3 regions of the Pseudocolwellia antarctica genome follow, and region 1 is predicted to be linked to each of the others. Evidence: predicted binding sites of a transcription regulator. Region 1 holds the regulator's gene; each other region holds the start of a gene.
What was found. Region 1 encodes sigma-54, which starts transcription at its own class of promoters, with help from an activator protein. Its sites were predicted from a motif close to GTTGGCACGNNNNTNGNNT; they were not measured.

Region 2: a site for sigma-54 is predicted at 1,991-2,009, ahead of ACPUVN_RS00505 (FlgO family outer membrane protein). Genes of this name have one in related genera too.
Region 3: a site for sigma-54 is predicted at 1,795-1,813, ahead of ACPUVN_RS01465 (FimV/HubP family polar landmark protein). Genes of this name have one in related genera too.

Annotation. Positions count from the first base shown of each region.
Region 1 is NZ_CP187926.1:4,261,189-4,268,932, reverse strand. Features, by position in the region: gene ACPUVN_RS18500 (KpsF/GutQ family sugar-phosphate isomerase) at 1-226, shown strand, start outside; gene kdsC (3-deoxy-manno-octulosonate-8-phosphatase KdsC) at 227-772, shown strand; gene lptC (LPS export ABC transporter periplasmic protein LptC) at 769-1,335, shown strand; gene lptA (lipopolysaccharide transport periplasmic protein LptA) at 1,301-1,852, shown strand; gene lptB (LPS export ABC transporter ATP-binding protein) at 1,856-2,587, shown strand; gene ACPUVN_RS18475 (RNA polymerase factor sigma-54) at 2,642-4,153, shown strand; gene hpf (ribosome hibernation promoting factor) at 4,187-4,474, shown strand; gene ptsN (PTS IIA-like nitrogen regulatory protein PtsN) at 4,508-4,960, shown strand; gene rapZ (RNase adapter RapZ) at 4,980-5,834, shown strand; gene ACPUVN_RS18455 (HPr family phosphocarrier protein) at 5,853-6,128, shown strand; gene mgtE (magnesium transporter) at 6,381-7,739, shown strand.
Region 2 is NZ_CP187926.1:108,562-116,305, reverse strand. Features, by position in the region: gene ACPUVN_RS00510 (flagellar assembly protein T N-terminal domain-containing protein) at 355-1,518, opposite strand; gene ACPUVN_RS00505 (FlgO family outer membrane protein) at 2,050-2,718, shown strand; gene ACPUVN_RS00500 (LPP20 family lipoprotein) at 2,731-3,195, shown strand; gene ACPUVN_RS00495 (flagella synthesis protein FlgN) at 3,357-3,788, opposite strand; gene flgM (flagellar biosynthesis anti-sigma factor FlgM) at 3,902-4,207, opposite strand; gene flgA (flagellar basal body P-ring formation chaperone FlgA) at 4,282-4,965, opposite strand; gene ACPUVN_RS00480 (chemotaxis protein) at 5,137-6,069, shown strand; gene ACPUVN_RS00475 (CheR family methyltransferase) at 6,099-6,929, shown strand; gene flgB (flagellar basal body rod protein FlgB) at 7,052-7,450, shown strand; gene flgC (flagellar basal body rod protein FlgC) at 7,453-7,744, shown strand, end outside.
Region 3 is NZ_CP187926.1:339,526-347,269, forward strand. Features, by position in the region: gene ACPUVN_RS01455 (4-phosphoerythronate dehydrogenase) at 1-323, shown strand, start outside; gene ACPUVN_RS01460 (aspartate-semialdehyde dehydrogenase) at 353-1,372, shown strand; gene ACPUVN_RS01465 (FimV/HubP family polar landmark protein) at 1,877-5,737, shown strand; gene ACPUVN_RS01470 (LysE family translocator) at 5,845-6,495, shown strand; gene ACPUVN_RS01475 (hypothetical protein) at 6,563-6,859, shown strand; gene ACPUVN_RS01480 (hypothetical protein) at 7,012-7,275, shown strand; gene ACPUVN_RS01485 (DUF3617 domain-containing protein) at 7,339-7,744, shown strand, end outside.

The DNA.
Region 1 (7,744 bases):
CGGTGATTTACGCAGAATACTAGATCAAAAAATAGATATTCATCAAGATGAAATTACGAGTGTAATGACAGAGAATCCTACGGTAGCCTCAGCCGATATGTTAGCAGCTGAAGCATTAAAGGTAATGGAAGACAAAAAAATTAATGGTCTTATTATCGTAGATGAGAACAACACGCCAATTGGCGCAATGAATATGCATGTACTTCTAAAATCAGGGATCATTTAAATGAATACACTTTATGGAAATGTTTCAGATGAAGTTCTAAACAAAGCCAAAAATATAAAACTTTTTATATGTGATATCGATGGTGTATTTTCAGATGGTCGCATCTATTTAGGAAATGACGGTGAAGAGTTAAAAGCCTTTCATACTAAAGATGGATACGGAATAAAAGCACTAGGAGCAAGCGGTGTTGATGTTGCTGTGATTACAGGGCGACAATCCAATATAGTGCAAACCAGAATGACAGCGCTGAACGTAAAACACATAGTTCAAGGTGAAGAAGATAAACTACCTGCGTTAAAAAACATTCTAAACAAACTAAATTTAAAACCTGAACAAGTTGCTTATATTGGCGACGATATGCCTGATTATGAATGTATGGCTTATATCGGGTTAAGTATTGCAGTCAATGATGCTCACCCTCAGATTTTACAATTAGCACATTACACCACCTTCACTCGTGGAGGTTTTGGTGCTGTTCGTGAAGTGTGTGATTTAATTATGCAAACTCAAAATACACTAGCTAATGCAACTGGCGCTAGTATATGAATAGGCTTTACACCACAGCTTTATTTGCTTTATTAGTAGCCTGCATTGCTTACGGTTTAATAGAATGGAAGCAATCACATCAACAAATAATAAAAACGATAGATACAGAATTAACGCCCGACTTTATTGCTGAATCATTAAAAAGTAACACTTTTAGTGAAACTGGAGCGCTTTCTCATATTATCGATGCACAAAGAATGGAACATTATTCGGGTATAGAAGTTACTCACTTTGAATTTCCGAGCTTGACCTTATACCCAGAAAATAAAGATGTTCCATGGAAAATTAGCTCAAAAGAAGGCACACTGTTTAAAAACAATCGTGTAAGCTTAAAAAATAGAGTGAAGTTAGAATCTACGGATCCTGATAGCTTAATACAGCAAATTCATGGAAAATCGATTGAATTAGACTTAAACACAAACATTATTAGCTCAGAACAAGCCATCGTTATTTTAGGTAATGGCTTTACCGTGTACGGTTCTGGATTAATTGTTGATATAAACACCAAACAGATGACATTAACTGAACATGTGCAAACTATTTACCAAAAAACTCAAAAGTAGCTTATTAATTCTCGTATTATCGTCTTTAGCTAGCTCTACAGCTTTAGCTAAAAAGCTCGATATAAATCAAGAATTAAGTATTGATGCCAGCAAACAATCAGCGGATCTAAAAAATAAAATTTTTAGTTACATCGATAATGTAGTTATCAAACAAGGCACCCTAATTATTAAGGCTGACTTAGTACAAGTGATCACCGATGTTGATACAGGTGAAAAAACCTATATAGCTAAAGGAAAGCCAGCAACGTTTGAGCAAACATTAGACGATGGCAAGCCGATTAACTTACAAGCCAACGAAATTAGATACGAACCTTCTTTAAATACTGTGGTTATTTCAGGTAATGCATTATTACAACAAGACGGTAGTGAAGTAAGTGGTAGCAAAATTACTTATAACGCAGAAACAGAATATGTGAATGCTGAAAGTAATGAGAATGACAAAGTGAAAACAGTTATTCAGCCAAAAACTAAAACCAAAATAAACACAGACAAACCACTCGTTGAGGATATTCAATAAAGCATGGCTACCTCTACTCTAATTGCAAAAGGTTTGGCTAAATCATACAAAAGCCGTAAAGTTGTAAAAAATGTTGGCTTAACCGTTAACGCGGGTCAAATTGTTGGCTTACTCGGCCCAAATGGCGCAGGTAAAACAACCTCTTTTTACATGATTGTAGGTCTTGTACCTAACGATGAAGGCTCTATTGTTCTTAATGATGAAGATGTCACCTTATTACCTATGCATGAACGTGCTAGAAAAGGTATTGGTTACCTTCCTCAAGAAGCTTCAATTTTCAGAAAACTTAGCGTTTATGACAACATCATGGCCATTTTACAAACGCAAAAAGCTTTAAACCAAGTTGAACGCGAAGCAAAGTTAGAGCACTTACTAGAAGAGTTTAATATAGGCCACATAAAAGACAATTTAGGTATGAGTTTATCGGGTGGTGAGCGTCGCAGAGTAGAAATTGCACGAGCATTAGCCGCAGACCCTAAGTTTATATTATTAGATGAACCTTTTGCGGGTGTCGACCCTATCTCTGTAGGTGATATTAAAAAGATTATTCTACACTTAAAAGAACGAGGCATCGGCATACTCATAACAGACCATAATGTTCGTGAAACACTTGATGTATGTGAACATGCCTATATTGTAAGTCATGGTGAATTAATCGCAGAAGGTAATGCTGATGAGATACTTTCAAATCAACATGTAAGAGATGTATACCTTGGCGAACAATTTACGCTATAGTTATCAATAAGTATCAATAATGTTTATATGATTAATAGGATAAATAATACGTAGATGCGCCCTTCTTTACAACTCCGTATAGGACAACATCTAACGATGACACCTCAGTTGCAACAAGCAATAAAGTTGCTGCAACTATCAACGTTAGATTTACAACAGGAAATTCAAGAAGCTTTGGAGAATAACCCGTTGCTTGAAGTTGATGAGAGTTCCCCTAACTCTCAGGATAGTTCCGTTAATAATTTAGAAGATGCATTCTCTGCAAACGCAAAAGCGGATACAGATAAAGGCAGCACTGACGGTTCAGAAGACTCTACTCCCTCTATTGATGAAATATCAACGACTGAAGCGATGAGCAATACCGACATCCCCGAAGAACTTAATATAGATACCACATGGGATGAAAGCTACAGCGCAGGTATTTCTAATACAGGTAGTATTAGCTCTCCTTCTGAAGATTATACCTATCAAGGTGAAACCAAAGATTCTCTACAAGATCATCTTTTGTGGCAAATGGAACTAACTCCTTTTAGTGATACCGATAAAACCATCGCCATAGCCATTATTGAAGCTATTGATGAGTCAGGATACCTAACGGTTTCTTGTGAAGACATTCTCGATTGTGTTGGTATTGAAGATCTTGAATTAGACGAAGTTCAAGCCGTACTAAAACGTATTAATGTTTTTGATCCTGTAGGTGTAGGTGCACGTTCTGTTGCTGATTGTTTACTGATACAACTTAATCAATTTGATACCGCTACACCTTGGCTTAAAGAAAGTAAACAAGTTGTAAAAGAGCATATAGATTTATTAGGTAATAGAGATTACCGTCAATTAATGCGTAAAACGCGTTTAAAAGAAGATCAACTACGCGAAGTATTACGCTTAATTCAATCATTAGATCCTCGTCCTGGCGACAGTGTTGTTAAAAGTGATGAACAATACGTGATCCCTGATGTTTCCGTTGAAAAGAAAAATGGTCGCTGGGTAGTAGAATTAAACCCAGACACAGCACCTAAGCTTTCTGTAAATCAACAGTATGCATCGATGAGCCGCTCAATGAAGTCATCAAACGATACACAATATATACGTTCTAACTTGCAAGAAGCTAAATGGTTTATTAAAAGTTTAGAAAGTAGGAACGATACATTATTAAAAGTGTCAAATTGTATAGTGCAGCGTCAACAGGGCTTTTTTGAACATGGTCCTGAATCCATGAGACCTATGGTTTTAAATGACATTGCTGAAGCAGTAGATATGCATGAATCAACAATTTCTCGCGTAACTACTCAAAAGTACATGCATACCCCAAGAGGGATTTTTGAACTTAAATACTTTTTCTCAAGCCATGTAAGCACTGATAATGGTGGTGACTGTTCTTCTACAGCAATAAGAGAGCTTATTAAGAAACTTGTTGCCGCAGAAATTCCAGCAAAACCATTAAGTGATAACAAAATGGCAGAAATCCTTGCTGAGCAAGGTATCAAAGTCGCGCGTCGTACTGTCGCGAAATATAGAGAGTCATTATCAATACCGCCGTCGAATCAACGTAAGAGCTTAATATAATTTTCCAATATGACTAAAAGAGGACGTTAACTTATGCAAATAAACCTAACAGGCCACCATGTAGATATCACTAACTCTTTACGCGAATATGTTAATACGAAATTTTTAAGGCTAGAACGACATATTGATCAAATTAATAATGTATATGTAGTATTAACAGTTGAGAAAATAAACCAAATTGCTGAAGCAACTGTTCATTTAAAAGGTACAGAAGTTCATGCAACGGCAGACAATCAAGATATGTACGCTTCAATCGATGCTTTAATTGAAAAGTTAGATCGTCAAATTTTGAAGTACAAAGGCAAAACCGCAACCCATTAACTCAGTAGAATAAAGTAGGCTTTAGAAGTAATTATGACTTTGCAAGATATCTTATTACCAGATTGCACATGTTGTGCAATTTCTGGTTCTAGCAAGAAACGAATTTTAGACCAAATTTGCACCATAGCCTCCGACAAAATTTCTGAGCATAGTCCGTACGAGTTATTAGAAAGTTTAGTGTCTAGAGAAAAACTAGGCTCTACAGGAATTGGCAATGGCATTGCAATCCCTCATGGGCGACTGGCAAATGCTAAGTCTGTGGTTGCTGTTGTCGTAACTACTGAAACACCTATTGACTTTGACGCGATAGACAATAAACCTGTCGATATTTTTATTGCCCTATTTGTTCCCGAAGATGCTTGTAAAGAGCACTTAACGACTTTACAAAGTATTGCTAAGTTATTCGGCAATAAGCAAATAGCTAAGCAAGTTAGAAAGTGTCAAAGTAATGAAGAATTGTTCAAGCTTATCCAACAAAACACATAAAAAAGGATCGAACAGCTCAATGAAGTTAATTATCGTAAGTGGACGTTCAGGTTCAGGAAAATCAGTAGCCTTAAGAGTACTAGAAGATTTAGGTTACTATTGTGTTGATAATATCCCTGTAAATTTATTGCCTGCACTCGTGCATACCGTGATCAACGATTACGAAAATGTAGCGGTAAGTATTGATGTTCGTAATTTACCTAACAATCCTCAAGATGTTTCCGAAATATTAGATTACCTACCGAATACCGTTGATTTAAACATTTTATATCTGGATGCTGACGACAGTGATCTTATAAGACGCTTCAGTGAAACCAGAAGATTACATCCGCTAATTAAAAAGAATATAGCGCTTGATCAAGCGATTGCATTAGAGAAGAAGTTACTCGAGCCTATTTCAACACGTACAGGGCTTTATATTAATACTAGCCAACTATCTCCTCATCAGCTTGCCGATTTAGTCAGAGAAAGAATTCTCGGTAAAAAGTCAGGTTCTATGGTGGTAGTATTTGAATCTTTTGGTTTTAAGCATGGCGTACCACAAGATGCTGACTATGTATTTGATGCACGGTTCTTACCTAATCCTTTTTGGGATAAAGAACTAAAAACTTATACTGGATTAGATCAGCCAGTTAAAGACTTTCTTTCTAGCCAACCTATCGTTACTAAGTTTATTTGGCAAATTAATAGCTTTATGATGACATGGTTACCTCATTTAGAGCGTAATAACCGCAGCTATGTAACCATAGCAATTGGCTGTACTGGTGGTAAACATCGCTCAGTTTATATTGCAGAACTGTTGGCTAACAATTTAAGAAAAGAACGTGAAGACGTACAATCTCGTCACCGAGACATCACCATATCAAGTACATAAAATAAGAAAAACAACATTATGATCACATGCGAAAAAACACTTATTATCAGCAACAAACTTGGTTTACATGCAAGAGCAGCAACAAAGCTTGCTCAACTATGTCAAAAGTTCGATGCATCAGTTACTGTTTCGTTAAACGATAACTCTGCTGATGCCAGTAGTATTATGGGATTAATGTTGCTTGCAGGTAGCCAAGGAAAAAGCGTTACCGTAGTCACTGAAGGTGTTGATGCTAAAGCCGCTATTGATAGTATTTGTCAGTTATTCTCAGACAAGTTTGATGAAGAAGAATAATACTTATTATTTATACACCTAGCGCCAAATTCAATCATACCAACATAAAGAAAAAAGCTGATAAAACAATTGAGTTAGGATAGAATATTTATTATCAGTAGCCCCTAATACAGTCATATCCGATACAAATAACACGTACTATTTAATATTAATTTCATATAAATAGTTCAAAATTGATAATCGCAGACTTTACTTCAACTGAACTCAAATTACGGGCTGAGCATACCCACCTAATTCGTACATGAAGGGTTTATGGCAGAAATAGCAGAACAAGAATATAACCAACAAAGACTCCTCGAAGTTAATGCCGCTCTCAGCAGTGGTATGTTTGTGCATGTTCGAAAACTGCTACAGAAGATGCCAGCCTATGATCTAGCCCTTATTCTAGAATCATCACCACCAAAAACTCGTGCTATTTTATGGCAACTTATCGATAACGATAATCATGGTGATGTACTTGAAGAACTAAACGAAGAAGTACGTAAAGGCATACTTAAAAGTATGCGTCCTGAGAAGCTTGCTGCTCTTGCAGAAGGCATGGATGTAGATGATGTTGCTGAAGTATTAAGAACACTACCAGATAGTGCTTATCAAAATGTACTAAGCTCGATGGACTCGCAAGATAGAAGTCGAGTTGAAAAAGCCCTGTCTTATGAAGAAGACACAGCTGGCGGTATCATGAACACAGATACCATCACTATCCGCCCAGATGTTTCAGTCGATGTAGTATTAAGATACTTACGTTTAAAAGGTAAATTACCTGAATCCACCGATTCATTTTATGTGGTTGATCGACATAACAAATTCATAGGTTCAGTTTCATTATCTGTGATCATTACCGCAAAGCCTGATGTTATTATATTAACTTTAGTTAACGACGAGATTGAAGCGGTAAACGTTACAATGCGAGAAACTGAAGTTGCACAATTATTTGAAAGATATGATTGGTTTTCTGCACCCGTTATCGATAAAAAAGGTCATCTATTAGGTCGTATAACCATAGATGATGTTATTGATATAATTCGTGAAGAAGCAGAACATTCTATGATGAGTATGGCGGGTTTAGATGATGAAGCCGATACTTTCGCTCCTGTTTTAAAAAGTACACAACAACGCTCTATCTGGCTAGGTGTTAACTTAATCACCGCATTACTCGCGGTAGCCGTTACCAGTATGTTTGAAGGAATACTTGCCCAATTAGCTATTTTAGCTGTATTGAACTCCCTTGTACCTAGTATGGGTGGTGTAGCGGGTAATCAAACCTTAACACTTGTTATTCGTGGTATGGCGTTAGGTCATGTTGGTGACAGTAACTCTAAAACCTTATTACTTAAAGAACTCGCTGTCGGCTTTCTCAATGGTATTATTTGGGCTGTATTAATTGCAACAGTAGTTGCCGTTTGGAAGCAAGACTTCATGCTAGGCTTAGTTATAGCTTTTGCGATGTTAATGAATATGACTGCAGCAGGTCTCGCTGGGGTATCAGTGCCTTTGTTACTGAAACGTATGAACATAGACCCCGCATTAGCTGGCAGTGTTATATTAACCACAGTAACAGATGTTGTAGGTATATTTGCCTTTTTAGGAACAGCGACCCTACTACTGACTTAGCCAGA
Region 2 (7,744 bases), 360 kb from region 1:
ATTCCTTGTGCTATTTTTATTAGACTCAATGTACCTTGAGCAAAGATTTGATCAATCAGTTAACTATATCGGCATATCATTAGAATAGATGATTTTTTATTTAAAGTAATAGAAGTGTAGACAATTTATTGTATTCAAAAGCAATGATTTAACCAATGAGTAAGTTTATTTAGTTGTTAGTTAAATTTTACAGAGATATGTAAAAATTCAATTATACGCAAGTCAATTTATGGGTTTTGTTAAAGCTGAAGCCAATAGATTCAACATTCATAGCGATATTTAATAGGGAGTAAGTGCTTAGGCTATGACTTCGCTAGCCACCAAGAGAAGATAGCTAGCGATAACATAAGTAACTTAATACCTAACAGCGATATCGTTTATTTGAATATTGCCGAGTAAGTTTTTTTCTAACGTTATGGCTTTAGCGCTTTCTCTTGAAGTACTTATGACTTTGACTTTATAAGGACTTATATTAAAGCCTGAATAAGTTTTGCCAGAATCAGCTATAAAGTTATTCGCATGTAACAATGAAAACTCGTCACCGACTTTAACACCTTGGTTTTCGCCTAAGTTAAATAGAATCGTATCACCATCAACTTTAACAATTCTTCCGCGTGTAGGTTCGCACATCATATTTTCGTCAATATCGCTGATCATGGTTTCTAGCGTATGGTTGATCATTAAACCATATTCACTTTGCCAAAAATTATTACTGGTAATATCTACGCTTTTTCTTTTATCAAAGGTCCAAGGGGCTTTATTTTGATACTCTTTATCAAGTATAAGTTCACCATTACTACCATTATATATATACAAGTTCATTTTAAAGTGACGATCTAGGTGATCCTTTTGCCAAAACTTTAACTCGCTATTTGTACGTTCGGTTAAAGACAAGTCAGGTATTTCTGCAAACATAATAAACTGAGTGTCGGTATGATCGGATAATGACATGGTCAGGTTTTTAATTTTTTCGTATTGCATGCTGTTATTTAAACGTGAAAAGCCCGATTTGTTTTTTATGGCAAGCTTAGTATCTAAATAGTAGCCTTCACTATTAATTTTTCCGGCAAGCTTTCGCATCACTTCACTGTCTAACTTATATATTTCACCTACGCTTGCTTGCTCGCGATAAATAATATTACTGCGAGTTAATAACACCGATTTACGATAATCGGCTGAAAAGCATTGTTTGTCTTGAGGGAAAATATCAGCACGAATTTTTACTGTGACCGTATCGTCACTATATGTTTCTTCAATAAGTTCGAATGAATTAACTGTGCCTGATGCACGAATACTGATTTGGTCTTGTGTGAGTACGCCATTGATAACCTGTTGAACACTCGACACTGACGCCCCTGCCACTAATAAAGCTCGTTTAAGTGCATTTTCCATGGCCTTTACACGGGCAGCTTCATTGTCGCCATTAGCAACATGCGCTTGACCTTGGGTTTCATACCACTGTGTAAAAGCCGAGAAGCTAGTTAACATCAGGCTTAACAGTAATAAGAGTATACGCATGTTGGTTCCTACTTTATTAGGGTATTTATTAAGAAAGTTTATCTGTGCAGTAAATTAAATAAGTAACTACACTAGGGTCTGTTGAACTTTCAGGATTAAATTTTATTCAATTTAAAACGGATTTAATCGCGATGTGAGCTTTGTCTAATAGTTATTCTATTAAAAAAGCGAACAGCAATGAGTAAATTCGTTTTAAATGAACCCAAAGGGCAACATGTGTTTGAAATTTATACCACGTTATCGTCTGTTCGAGTAGCTAGCTACACGTCACAGTCTCCGCCTTGTCTAAATATCAAACACCTTGCTGTAAAAACAATCTCGAAAGATCAACAGACCCTCATATAACTTTAGTTTAAATATGACTTAAATATAGTTTTTGATGTATGCACTTTTTATGCCCAGTGTTTTACTTTAAAGGCTTTACTGTAAATTCTCTTCTTAAAGCATCTAAGTTCTGGATAAATTATTTTATATTGGCTTGAATTATGCTTTGTTTTCATTAGAAGTAATGATTCAACTGAGGAATACACAATGAAAAAGTGGCTTATTCTATTACTGTTACCGACTTTTTTGTCGTGCACAAGCAATAACAACCTGAGCAACAATAATGAAAAAGAAAATTTTTATAAAGCGACTCAAGTAGATAAAGGCGAAATTGATAGTTTCGCACTTCCTAGACATGCGATTAACGATGTAGTTAAAGGTTTAGCGTATCAAATGATGGAGAGTAGCTCTTTCGTTAACCCTAAGACGCCTATAGCGATTGCTTCTTTTGTTAATTTAAAAGATTTAGAGTCTACTAATTGGCTAGGTAATCAGTTATCTGAAAGCTTTATCCATGAGTTTCAAAGACATGGACTGATTGTTGTCGACTTTAAAACCACAGGTCATATTCGTGTGACTCCAGATGGCGATTATACTTTTACCAGAGATTGGAAAGAGTTACCTGAACGCCAGATAATTGACTATGTTGTGACAGGAACCATGATGGAACAAGATGGTGGCGTTATGGTTAATGCTCGTATGATTGGTATGCAATCAAGAGTGGTCGTAGGCAGTGCGCAGTCTTTTATCCCTGCTTGGGTGATTGGCGAGAAGCTAAATCATAACGATGCAATGGTTAATATGAAAGACGGCTTAATTATTCGCGACAGTAAAATGTTGGAATCAGATAAAAGAGCTGTTGAAATTCAACAATAACAGGAGATAACGATGAATAAGCCTTATATTACGTTATTCTTTAGTGCCTTAATACTGTGTTTAAGCAGTTGCTCTATGGTGTTTGATAAACATGTAGAATGGCAAAAATCTAAACCCGAAAGCTTTCCGGTATTGCATGCTGTTGGTCAAGCGCCTATCAGTTTACAAAAGTCTGAACATAAAACTCAGCGCATGCTTATGGCAATAAATGCCTCTAAGCTTGCCGCTTATGCCGAATTAGCGGAACAAGTTTACGGTCAACAAATTGATGGTAGAACAAGTATGTCTAATCTACTTATTAATAACCAACAATTAGATGCGTCAATCAAAGGTATTATTCGCGGTGCTAAAGTTATTAAAAGTTATCCAGTTGGCGATAGTTACACAACTGAACTAAGCTTAGACTTTAAAGACGTTTATGAATTGTATGTTGCTTCCACGAGCGGCAATACAATTAAAGAAGTGAAATATTATTAATTAACCTGAACTAAGGATCGGCTCGGGTACTAGCTTATTAATGATAAATATCCACACTAGAACAAAAAAACCTGCTTATTTAGCAGGTTTTTTATTTTATATAACACGCTGAGCGACATATTCAGATTAGATATCTAATACCTATTATTTACTACCTATCTTTAGGCTTTTAAATCTAAGCTACTTAAACCACCACTTGTTTTACCTTTATTGTCGTAGGTGAGTGTTGATTTAGTATGATTTTCTAATAGTGTTGTTCGCATACGTTCTATTGATAATTGTGATTTATGAATAATTTCGCCATTCACTTTGTTCAAACTTTTACAATTAATGAGAATGTTTTCTATTGCTTTAAGCTGGTCGCTATAATTGCCATTCTTCTTATCTTCAACAAATTGCGCATTAGCCGCCAGCAACTGATCGGTTGCATCTATTTTTACAAGCAGCTCGTTCTTTAATTTGTTTATTGCAACAAGCTTATCTGGACTGTGCAGTTTGAGGATCTCATATTCATCTTTTAATAGCTGTTCTAATTCAACCAGCTGATTAGTTTGTTGCGCTAATAATTCAAAAATATTTGTTACGTCTGTCACAGCCTAACCACCTATATATAATAATGGGATAAGATTATGTGATTGACGAACAAAAGTAGTTAACCTTGATAAAGGTAAATCAGTTACTACTGTTTATTTTGAATATTCAATCACTAATCAATACTAAATTCAAAGTCTGCAATGCTTGCTGCAAGCTTTTCAGGATCAATTTTGTATTCACCTGAAGCAATAGCAGTTTTTAATTGCTCAATCTTTTTTTGATCGACTACAGGTGCATCTGCTGCTTTCTTCTGTAGTTCAGACATTTGTTGTGCCTGAGGAGTTAACGACACAGAATCTTGACGAGCAGTTTTAGTACTAGCACTGTCTGTCGCAACTTGTTGTTTTATCTGTGTGTGTTGATCTGTATTTTGTTTTACTTGACTTGTACTATTCAAGTTATTGATATTAATAGCCATAATAAATTCCTGATAACAACATGTTATAATCTCAGCCTATATATCGGCACAGTGTTATTTTTCTTTAGAATAAATTATAAATTAATTCTAACTTGATTCACAGCTTCCACTCTAGCATTTATCGTTCTGCCTGACTTGCTATTTCTGATCTGAACTTGCTCACCTTTACTACCATCAGTGAGAGCTATTCCTGCGGTTTTAATGGTGAAGCCATCTGACTGAGCAATAATAGTGACAGACTCTCCTTCGCAAACTAAGCAAACATTACGTGGTGACACTACAGCGCCTTTTGATAAACGACGCTTAAGTCGTCCACCGGTTATTTGTGCAACATTAGTTATAGTTTCGCCACGCACGCTATTTATATCGGTATATTCTGTGATCGTATTACTTTGATTTATTACAGTGCCTTTTGCTAAAACATTTTGAGTAACTAACACTAAAATCTCTTGGCTGATTTTTACAGGAATATACATTTGCCAAGGAATTTCATCCTCACAATAAATTTTAACATTGATGTTTCTACCATTATGGTTTTCAGGTATATTCGCTTGAAGCGGTGCTTCGCATGGTTTTATGGTAAGTCGAGGATCTAGCTCAGGTAAGCTGATCTCTAATTTCCCATCACGCGGTGAGTCGATATTATTTTTAACAAATAATTCAACAAACTTAACTAAATTGTCTTTATCTATCGTGTTGCCTGCACTATGAAACGATATCAGTGAAAAAATAAAGAACAAAGTTGGCAATATTTTCATATAAATCATAAATATTGTTTTCTTTTTTTAAGTAAATAAAAATAGTCGTCTATGCTTAGGATAAGACAAATATGTAAATTAATGTCAAATAGTCGACAGTAAGTTTACTATACTAAGCTACCATCAAGAAGTGTGCCTAAGTAAATTAGCACAACGTAATATGAGGTTTTTATGGCAAGTATTCTAGATTCAGTTAATCAACGTACTCAATTAGTCGGTCAAAATAGGCTTGAGTTATTGTTATTTAAATTAGTTGGTCGCCAACGTTTTGGCATTAACGTGTTTAAAGTAAGAGAAGTTTTACAGTGTCCTAGATTAACTCCTATGCCTAAACAAGATAAATACATTAAAGGCATTGCTCATATTCGTGGTCAAACAATTTCAGTGATCGATTTAAGTAAGGCAACGGGTGGTCCTGCCATCGAACAAACTGAAAATTCGTTTATTATTATTGCTGAATATAACCGTAGTGTTCAGGGGTTCTTGGTGGCGAGTGTTGAAAGGATCACAACTCTTAGCTGGAAAGATGTTATGCCGCCGCCTGAAGGTGCAGGTAAATCAAGTTACTTGACTGCGGTGACTGAAATAGATAACGAAATGGTGTCTATTTTAGATGTTGAAAAAATATTAAATGAAATTAACCCTGTTTCTACCGAGTTAAGTGAAGGTGTTGCAGACGTTACGGTGGGTGAACAAGTAGGTGACAAATTAGTCATGATTGCTGATGACTCAGCAGTAGCGAGAAACCAAGTAAAACGTGCTCTTGCACCTTTAGGGTTAAATATTATATTGGCTAAGAATGGCCAAGAAGCTTTAGACCAGTTACAAGAAATTGCTGAAACATGTGAAAACAGCATTACAGAAAAAGTCGCCTTAATGATTTCAGATATTGAAATGCCTGAGATGGACGGCTACACATTGACTGCAGAAGTTAAAGCGACTGAAAAAATGCGTGCGCTACCTATTATTTTACACACATCATTAAGTGGTATTTTTAACAATGCTATGGTTGAAAAAGTAGGTGCTGATGACTTTATTCCTAAGTTTAATCCTGATGAATTAGCTACTGCAGTAAAAAAATGGTTAAAGATTAATGATAAATAAATTGTCGTTTTATAAAAAGGAAAGTATACGTGCCACATAGGCTACTTGATGAAAGAAACTATTTCGAGTTTAGAACATTTCTAGAACTGCAATGTGGCATTGTCTTAGGTGAAAATAAACAATATTTAGTTAAAAGCCGATTATCTCCTCTGCTTTCAACCTTTAAAATTGATAGTTTAACAACCTTAGTAAAACAAACTCAAAATCCTGCTGAACGACAACTTCGTGCTGCCGTTATAGATGCTATGACAACGAATGAAACCTTATGGTTTCGTGACGACTACCCTTTCGAGCTATTTAAAAATAAGCTATTGCCAGAGTTGGCTGAAAGTAAGCCGTCTTTAAAAATATGGTCTGCAGCAAGTTCTTCAGGTCAAGAACCCTATTCTATTGCTATGGCAGTACAAGAGTTTTTACAAACGAACCGCAAAGCATTTCCACGAGGAGTGCAGATTACAGGCACAGATATATCTACAACCATGCTAGATCATTGTAAGGTCGGCTATTATGACAGCTTAGCCCTTTCTAGAGGTTTGTCAGAGGAGCGTAAGAAAAGATTCTTTGTGCCGAGTGACAAAGGTATGTGGCAAGTAAATGATGCAACCAAAAAGATGGTTAACTTTCGACAATTAAATTTACTCAATAGCTATAGCTTGATGGGAAAGTTTGATTTGGTGTTTTGTCGTAATGTTCTTATCTATTTCTCACCCGAAATTAAAACTAAAATCCTTACTCAAATACATGGTATTTTGAACCCTAACAGCTATTTATTTTTAGGTGCGTCTGAGTCAATATCTGGGCTTAGCCAAGACTTTTCTATGGTTCGTTGCAACCCAGGAATAGTTTATCAGAAGCAGTAAACCTCCAACAATCCTTTATAGAACAATCACGTACAACTCCCTTTCTTAAACCCCATAATATTGACACTTTTGCTTGGCATAATACTTGAATATGTCAGTTTAATTACAAAAGAGGTGATGTTATGGCTATTAGTTTTGACAAAGCATTTGGAATACATCCTGAGAGTTTAGCGCTTCGCTCTAAGCAAGCGGAAGTTGTTGCCGGCAATATTGCGAATGCAGATACGCCTGGTTATAAAGCTAAAGCGATGGATTTCGACAAAATGCTATCCCAAGCGGCACAAAAACAACAAACAGGTATGTCTCGTACTCATGAAAAGCATCTAGATGTTAGTATTCAAGCGAGTAGCGGACTAGTATTTCGCATGCCAAATCAACCAGATACCGGTGATGGCAACACAGTAGATGTACAGTTGGAACGAAACTTGTATTTAGATAACTCTATGCGTTATCAAGCTAGCTTACAATTCCTTACTGGAAAAATTCAAGGCTTGAAAAAAGCAATAACTGGAGCGCAATAATCATGAGTCTATTTAACGTGTTTAACATAAGTGGTACGGGCATGAGCGCTCAGTCGGTACGTTTAAATACTACAGCAAGTAACATTGCTAACGCAGATAGCGTAAGTAGCAGTATTGATGAAACGTATAGAGCAAGACATCCAGTTTTTGCCGCAGAGATGCAGAAAGCTGCCGCAGGGCAAGAAAGCTCAGTAGGTGTTCAAGTTTTAGGTATAGTTGAAAGTAACAAACCTTTAAACGTTGAATACTCTCCAGAGCACCCGATGGCAGATAAAGACGGCTATATTTATAAGC
Region 3 (7,744 bases), 590 kb from region 1:
GTGGCACAGAAATGCTCTATCAGGCATTATGTAAACAGCTAAATATTCCTGTAAATAAAGTACTAAAAGACTTATTACCCAGCGCGACAATAAACTCAGTTGAACTAAAGCAAGAGTTTGATGAAATATTACTAAACCAGCTAGTAAAAATGGTTTACGATGTTAGACGTGATGATGGTATATTTAGACAACAAATAAATACCAAAGGATTCGATCACATTCGCAAAACATACCCAGCTCGTAGGGAGTTTTCGGCAGTAACCGTATCTATGAATAATCAAGCCAATGAAGGTGTACCGCATCGCCTTGGCTTCAGTAAATAGTTAATAGTTAATCTAAAAGAGAGAGGATCATGGCACAGAAATTTGATGTATGCGTACTTGGCGCAACAGGCCTAGTAGGCAAAACAATTATTGAGATTCTTGAACAAAGAGACTTCCCAATCAATAAACTTTATCCATTAGCAAGTGCTCGATCTGCTGGTGAATTTATTGACTTTAAAGGTGAAAGTATTGAAGTTCTGAATGCAGACAACTTTGACTTTAGCCAAGCACAAATTGGTTTCTTCTCAGCAGGTGGCGCTACCTCAGCTAAATTTGCACCAATTGCTGGTGACGCAGGTTGTATTGTTATTGATAATACATCTGAGTTCCGTTACGAAGACGATATTCCATTAATCGTGCCTGAAGTAAACCCTCAAGCATTAGGTGAATACCGCAACCGTAACATTATTGCTAACCCTAACTGTTCGACTATCCAAATGTTAGTTGCATTAAAACCAATTCAAGACGCTGTTGGTATTTCACGTATTAACGTGTGTACTTACCAATCAGTTTCTGGTGGTGGTAAAGAATCAATGGACGAATTAGCTAAACAAACAGCTGATTTGTTAAGTGGTAAGCCTGTTGAATCTAAAAACTTCTCTCGTCAAATAGCGTTTAACGTTATTCCACAAATTGACGTGTTTTTAGAAAACGGCTACACCAAAGAAGAAATGAAAATGGTTTGGGAAACTAAAAAGATTTTCGGCGACGATAACATCTTAGTTAACCCTACTGCTGTTCGTGTACCTGTATTTTACGGACATGGCGAAGCACTTCATATCGAAACTAATTCACCTATTTCAGCTGATGAAGTTAAAGACTTGCTAGAAAAAGCTGAAGGTGTAGTTTTATGTCGTAACGACGAAGACTTCCCAACACAAATTGGCGAAGCTAGCGGCAAAGATGAGACATTTGTTGGTCGTGTACGTGAAGATATTAGCCACAACTGCGGCATAAACATGTGGATTGTTGCCGACAATACACGTAAAGGCGCTGCAACAAACAGTGTTCAAATTGCTGAATTATTAATAAAAGAGCATTTATCTTAATTTAATAACATTTTAGCAGTTATACTTAAAACTCATCATTACTTAGTAATGATGAGTTTTTTTTATGGGAGAAGATAAACTCTCAATAATTAAGAACAATAAAAACTACAGAAAAACTACAGAAAAACAGTAGATTACCGATATAGTAATTATTATCTTTCAGATTGTTTTAATTATTAGACATAAAATAAAATACCTTAATAATATAAACTAAAAGATATTCTTTATAGTGATAATAAACACTATCGAGAAAACAACGCAAAGCGTTACTTCAGGTGTTATAACGCTTACAAAGAATAGATATAACCCTTTCAACTTACAGGCAGGACGCTTATCAAACCAGCAATACAAGCGATAAAAATTACAACCATTTGATATACATAATGTGTCGTTCTGTAACGACGTCTGGCATTATGTAATGAGTTGGAATAAACTTTGCTTTGTATTCTCTGGTCTGTAATGTGACAGAATTTTGGCTCATTAATAATAAATAGGAATGTTGTAATGCAACAATTTTTACGCCTGTGCCTCTGGCAGGTAATTATCTTTACTGGTTTTAGTGCTTCTAGCGTAATGGCTGAAGAGGTTGGAATTAGTATTAAAGGACCAAAATCATCAGATATTGTTCAATATGAGCAATATGGACCTATTACGGCGAGAGATACATTATGGAATATCGCCCTAAAAGTTAGGCCCGACAATACCTTATCTATCTATCAGGTTATGCAGTCTTTATTTGCCCGTAACCCACAAGCCTTTGCTGATAATAATCAGAACCATCTGGTAACAGGAGCCTACTTACAAGTTCCTTCTCTTGACGAGATGCGCGCAATAAATAAAAACTTAGCCCAAAGTAAATCTAACGCAGACGACAAAAACTGGGAAAAGAAAGTTGTTCAAATCGCAACAAAAAAAGAAACTAAACCAGAAGAGCTTTCCGTTAAAAAGAAAGATTTAGACGCTGCAAAAGTAGAAATAAACGAACAACTACAAACTTTTGGTAACGATCAAACTGAACGTTTAAGCACTATTCAACGAGATGTACTTGATTCAATTGACGGCCTGCAAGCCTTACTCAAAGAGAATGAAGGACTAAGAAGCAAGCTTTCTTCATTTAATGACCAACTTAATGTCATGCAAGATGAAGTCGCGAAAAGTAAAGAAATCAAACTTCAAATGAACGACATGCTTGCCTTACAACAAGCCTTATTAGATAAAGCCGAAGAACGTGAAGCTGCGCTACGTCTTGAAAAAGAGAAGCTAGCAGAAGAAAGTAACAGTTTTATATCAAGTGCTTGGTTTCAAATGCTTATCTTTACTATTCCTACACTACTGTTAGTGGGCGGTGGACTTTGGTTTTTCTTAAAAAGAAAGGCGAAAGATGAACCGACAGAAGAAATCAAAACAGCTAAAGAAACTATAGCTCCAGAACAACCAAAAGAAGAAGCTCCGCTAGAAACTAAACTTGATGAAGATTTATCATTAAGTGAAGAGCTTTCTCTAGATGATGAATTATCTTTAGACGATGAATTAGCAATAGATCTTGCAGAAGATGACGACCTGTTTTCTGATGATTTAGATTTATTGAATGACGAAACAGAAATAAGTGATGATCTTGATTTACTTGATGACAACGTAAACGACGATGATGTTATTCATTTAGATGACGAAATTGATGACTTAGAAGATATCTCATTGGAAGGTGGCGAACTCGCTCAAGATGATTTAGACGCTTTATTATCAGGTATTAATGATTCATCGTCTGAGTCAGAAGATGAATCAGTTGATAACGATATGTTAGATGATTTACTGGGTAGCTCTGATGAACTTGATACGTTAGACGAGAGATCTGAACCTGTTTCAGATGAATTAGAATCAGTAGATGAACTACCTGAAGATGATGATGTTTCAGGTGACCTAATGGATCCTGGTGATATTGAAGCACTTATGGCTTCAATTACTGAGCCAGAAGAACAAGAAAAAACTGAAGAGAGTAGCGAAGCCGTTGAAGAACTAACGGATGATCTAGAAGATTTATCTGGAGACTTAACAGACCCTGATGATATCGATGCATTGATGGCATCAGCAACTACTGCTATAGAAAAGAAAGCAGAAGAGTCTGTAGTAGAAAACGAGTCAGATCTAGGTGATTTATCAGGTGATTTAACTGACCCTAATGATATTGATGCACTTATGGCGTCAGCAACTACAGCTACAGAAAAGAAAGCAGAAAAGTCTGCAGAAGAGCCAGTAGTAGAAAACGAGTCAGATCTAGGTGATTTATCAGGCGACTTAACAGACCCTGATGATATCGATGCACTTATGGCGTCAGCAACTACAGCTACAGAAAAGTCTGTAGTTGAAAGCGAGTCAGATCTGGGTGATTTATCAGGAGACTTAACAGACCCTGATGATATTGATGCACTGATGGCGTCAATTAATGAACCAGTGGAAGAGCCTGAGTTAAAAGAGCCTAAACCAATTGAAGAAGCTGCAGAAGAGATAGCCGAAGATATTGCTGACGACTTATCAGAAGATTTAACAGACCCAGACGACATCGATGCATTAATGGCATCAATTAACGAACCCGAAGACATGTCAGGTGACTTAACAGACCCTGATGATATTGATGCACTGATGGCGTCAATTAATGAACCAGTGGAAGAGCCTGAGTTAAAAGAGCCTGAACCAATTGAAGAAGCTGCTGAAGAGATAGCCGAAGACATTGCTGACGATTTATCAGAAGATTTAACAGACCCAGACGATATCGATGCATTAATGGCATCAATTAACGAACCCGAAGACATGTCAGGTGACTTAACAGACCCTGATGATATTGATGCACTGATGGCGTCAATTAATGAACCAGTGGAAGAGCCTGAGTTAAAAGAGCCTGAACCAATTGAAGAAGCTGCTGAAGAGATAGCCGAAGAAATTGCTGACGACTTATCAGAAGATTTAACTGACCCAGACGATATCGATGCATTTCTAGAAAGTTTATCTGTCGATGAAGATGAAGACATATCTTCTCAAGAACTTAATGACTTGATAAACCCTGCTTCTTCAGAAGAAGAGCTTACTCCTAATATTGATCAAGAAGATGAAGCTAATGCATCTGAAACTGAATCAGACACTATTGAATTAGACAATAAGGCTTTAATCGATAAATTTACTGAAGAAGATGTTGCACCTTACTTAAATTTTGATTTTAGTGATATCAAAGAAGGCGACGATTCAACAGATAATAGTGAAGATTTAGAAGACGTTAATGATTCTGATGATTCAATTGAAGAACTCGATATTGATCAGTTAATTGCAGATACAGCATCGCAAGGTGAAGCTGTTGATGAATTAACTGACGAACTTGAGTTAGGCGATGAACTAGATATTGACCAATGGATTGAAGATACAAAGCAGCAAGATAAAGACGTCACCGATGAACTTGACCTAGGCGATGAGCTAGATATCGACCAATTAATTGAAGATACAAAGAAAACAAATGATTCGACCAATGAAGCTACTGATGAAGCAATGGACGACACTGAGTTAGATGATGAATTAGGCGATGATCTAGACTTAGGTGACGAGCTAGACATAGAGAGTTTAGTTAATGAAATAAATGCAGAACCTGAAAAAGAAGAAACAAAAATCATCGATACCTTTAATGATATTGATGCAGAAACATTAAAAGCCATGGAAAGTGATTTTGATGAAGATGCGTTAAACCATTTATTAAATGAAAGTAATGATGAAGATGAATCTGCAGAACCTATAGAGCTAACTCCTGACTTTAGTGACAGCAACGTACTTGCCGATTTATTGGCTGATGACGATACAGAAAAAAGCACAACTGCCGAAGCTAATGAATTAGAAGATATACAAGAACTTGATAATTTAGATTTCGATGAGTTATTAATGAACATTGAAGAAGAGTCTTCTAAAAGCTCAGCAGACGACTTTGAGTTAAGTGATGATCTTGATATGGGAGATGATCTCAACGATGAATCTGAACTTGATATAGGCGATGAACTTATTGACGCGTCGATTAATGATATAGAAGATAATCCACCAAAAGACTTTATCTCGGTTGATTCATTATTATCAGACTCTTCAGAAGGTATCAGTGAAGACGAACCTTATGATAAAACCACGATAAATGTCGGTTTGGACGAGTTTCCTGAATTTGGTAGTGACTTAGATCATGAAGATGATGATAATGGAATGGAAGCTAAATTAGATTTAGCCAAAGTTTATATCGAAATTGATGATAAAGAAAATGCTGAAATTATATTAATGGATATCGTATCAAATGGAGATATCCAACAACAATTAGACGCTCAGCAGTTACTTGATAACTTAATGTAAACTGAAATAATAAAGAGATATTTTGGTTGGTAAGTCATCTTGATTTTCTAGTTAACCTTAGTTCAGGTTAGCTGATCTCAATAAGAATATTATAAAGGATCATTAATATGGATATTAGTTTGTTGGGTGTGTTTTTAACGGTTGCTGTAGCGCATTTTCTTGCCTTACTTAGCCCTGGTCCTGACTTCGTACTTGTTGTAAAAAGTGCAATAAAGAATGATAGTAAAAATGTTATTGGCATTGCACTAGGAATAGCTTCAGCTAATGCGCTATATATTGCTTTATGTTTAGTTGGTGTTGGTTCTATTTTAGCAACGTCAGTAACCACAATGATCATATTGAAGGTGATTGGCGGAGTATTTTTAATCTATCTCGCCTTACAGGCTTTACGTGCGAGTAAAAGCTCATATAGTAATCTTGATATTCAAGAAGACACAAATCCCACTGAAACAACTTTTATAAAAGAATTCTTTATAGGTTTCCTATCAGGTGCTTTAAACCCTAAAAATTTACTTTTTTACCTAAGCTTATTTACTGTAGTACTTACTCCTGACGTTGGCTTTGCTTTCAAATTAGGGCTAGGTATTTGGATGACATCAGTGGTGTTTTTATGGGACTTATCAATCATATTTCTTCTTTCTCGACCTAAAGTGAGAAGTAAATTTACAAAAGCTGCGTTCTATATTGATAAAGTCACAGGTGTTATATTAGGCGTTATTGGTATTGCTATAGTGAAGTCAGCATTATCAAAGCAATAAGTTTAGTAAATATATCGTTATTTTTCAGGTTCCAAATATGAAGTGGTTTCAAGTTTTAATATTCATAATGACGTACTTAACTTTATTAAATACGTCTGCAGCTGATGCACCGACAAAGGCTAAAGATATTAGTGATCTCATCACAAAAGAAAAATTCTCATCGTATGCTAATGTCGCTGACTTTATAGATGATTCCCCGAGAGTAACCGTTATTGTTCAACCTGAAGATAACGATATTGCTGAATATGGGAATAGCGTGATGAAATCACTCACGGGCTCTGATTGTGATAGAGACGGTGAAATGGATGATAACGCGACCTGCAACCGTGTCTATTTAAAGCTTTGGCTCAAATATACACGTTAAATAACCTCTTAAATATTCTGTTCATTTTCTCAAAATAATAGCACCTAAACCTCTATAGCCTGTAAACTAACGTTAGCAGAAGCTAAACCTTCTTTTATTAACGTATATGTTTTATCTACGTTTAATCATTACTGAGTAAAATTAAGAATATGATGGATTTTTTGGTTGTTATTACCTTATTAAGTGGCTCGATCGGACTTATGTTATTTATTGTGGGATCAGCATTTAGTGGTATTGTCGCCATAGGCAACCAGCAGAAAGTTTTTGGCTGGGCTATTTTCTTATGTATGCCTTTATCGTTAATCTACTGTGCAAAATATTGGGATATAGCTTCATACTCAGGAAGAATGGTTTATTCAGGTACTTTTCTACTATGTATAACTGCTGGTATTCTAAAATACGTGGGCATGTTTTAAAATACAGAATTGTAGAGCGGACAAAATATATTTATTAAGCAACAAAACCTAAAAGGAAAAATAATGAAGAAAATAATTATAAGCTTACTTGCTTGCTATACACCTTTCATTGTTAATGCAACGGAGATTGTAACGCCAGATATAGAGCTTGGAAATTGGGTCACAACATCAGACATTTCTGCTTTTATTGATCAAGCTTTAGCTGCAGTTCCAGAGTCTACTCGACCTATGATTCGAAAGATGATGGAAGAGAAAATGGAAAGTACAAATAATTCAAACCAATGTATTACCAAAGAGACCTTAACTAACTTTGATAAACAGCTGCAAAGCGCATTTGGCGACAATCAAGATTGTAAATTTGCCGTTGCAGAAAGTAGTAAGGCGAAGTTGGTTGCTTCAATGACTTGCCCTGGTTCTGTTATAAAAATAGAAACCTTGTTCGTTAATGACAAGTTAAGTACATCAAGTG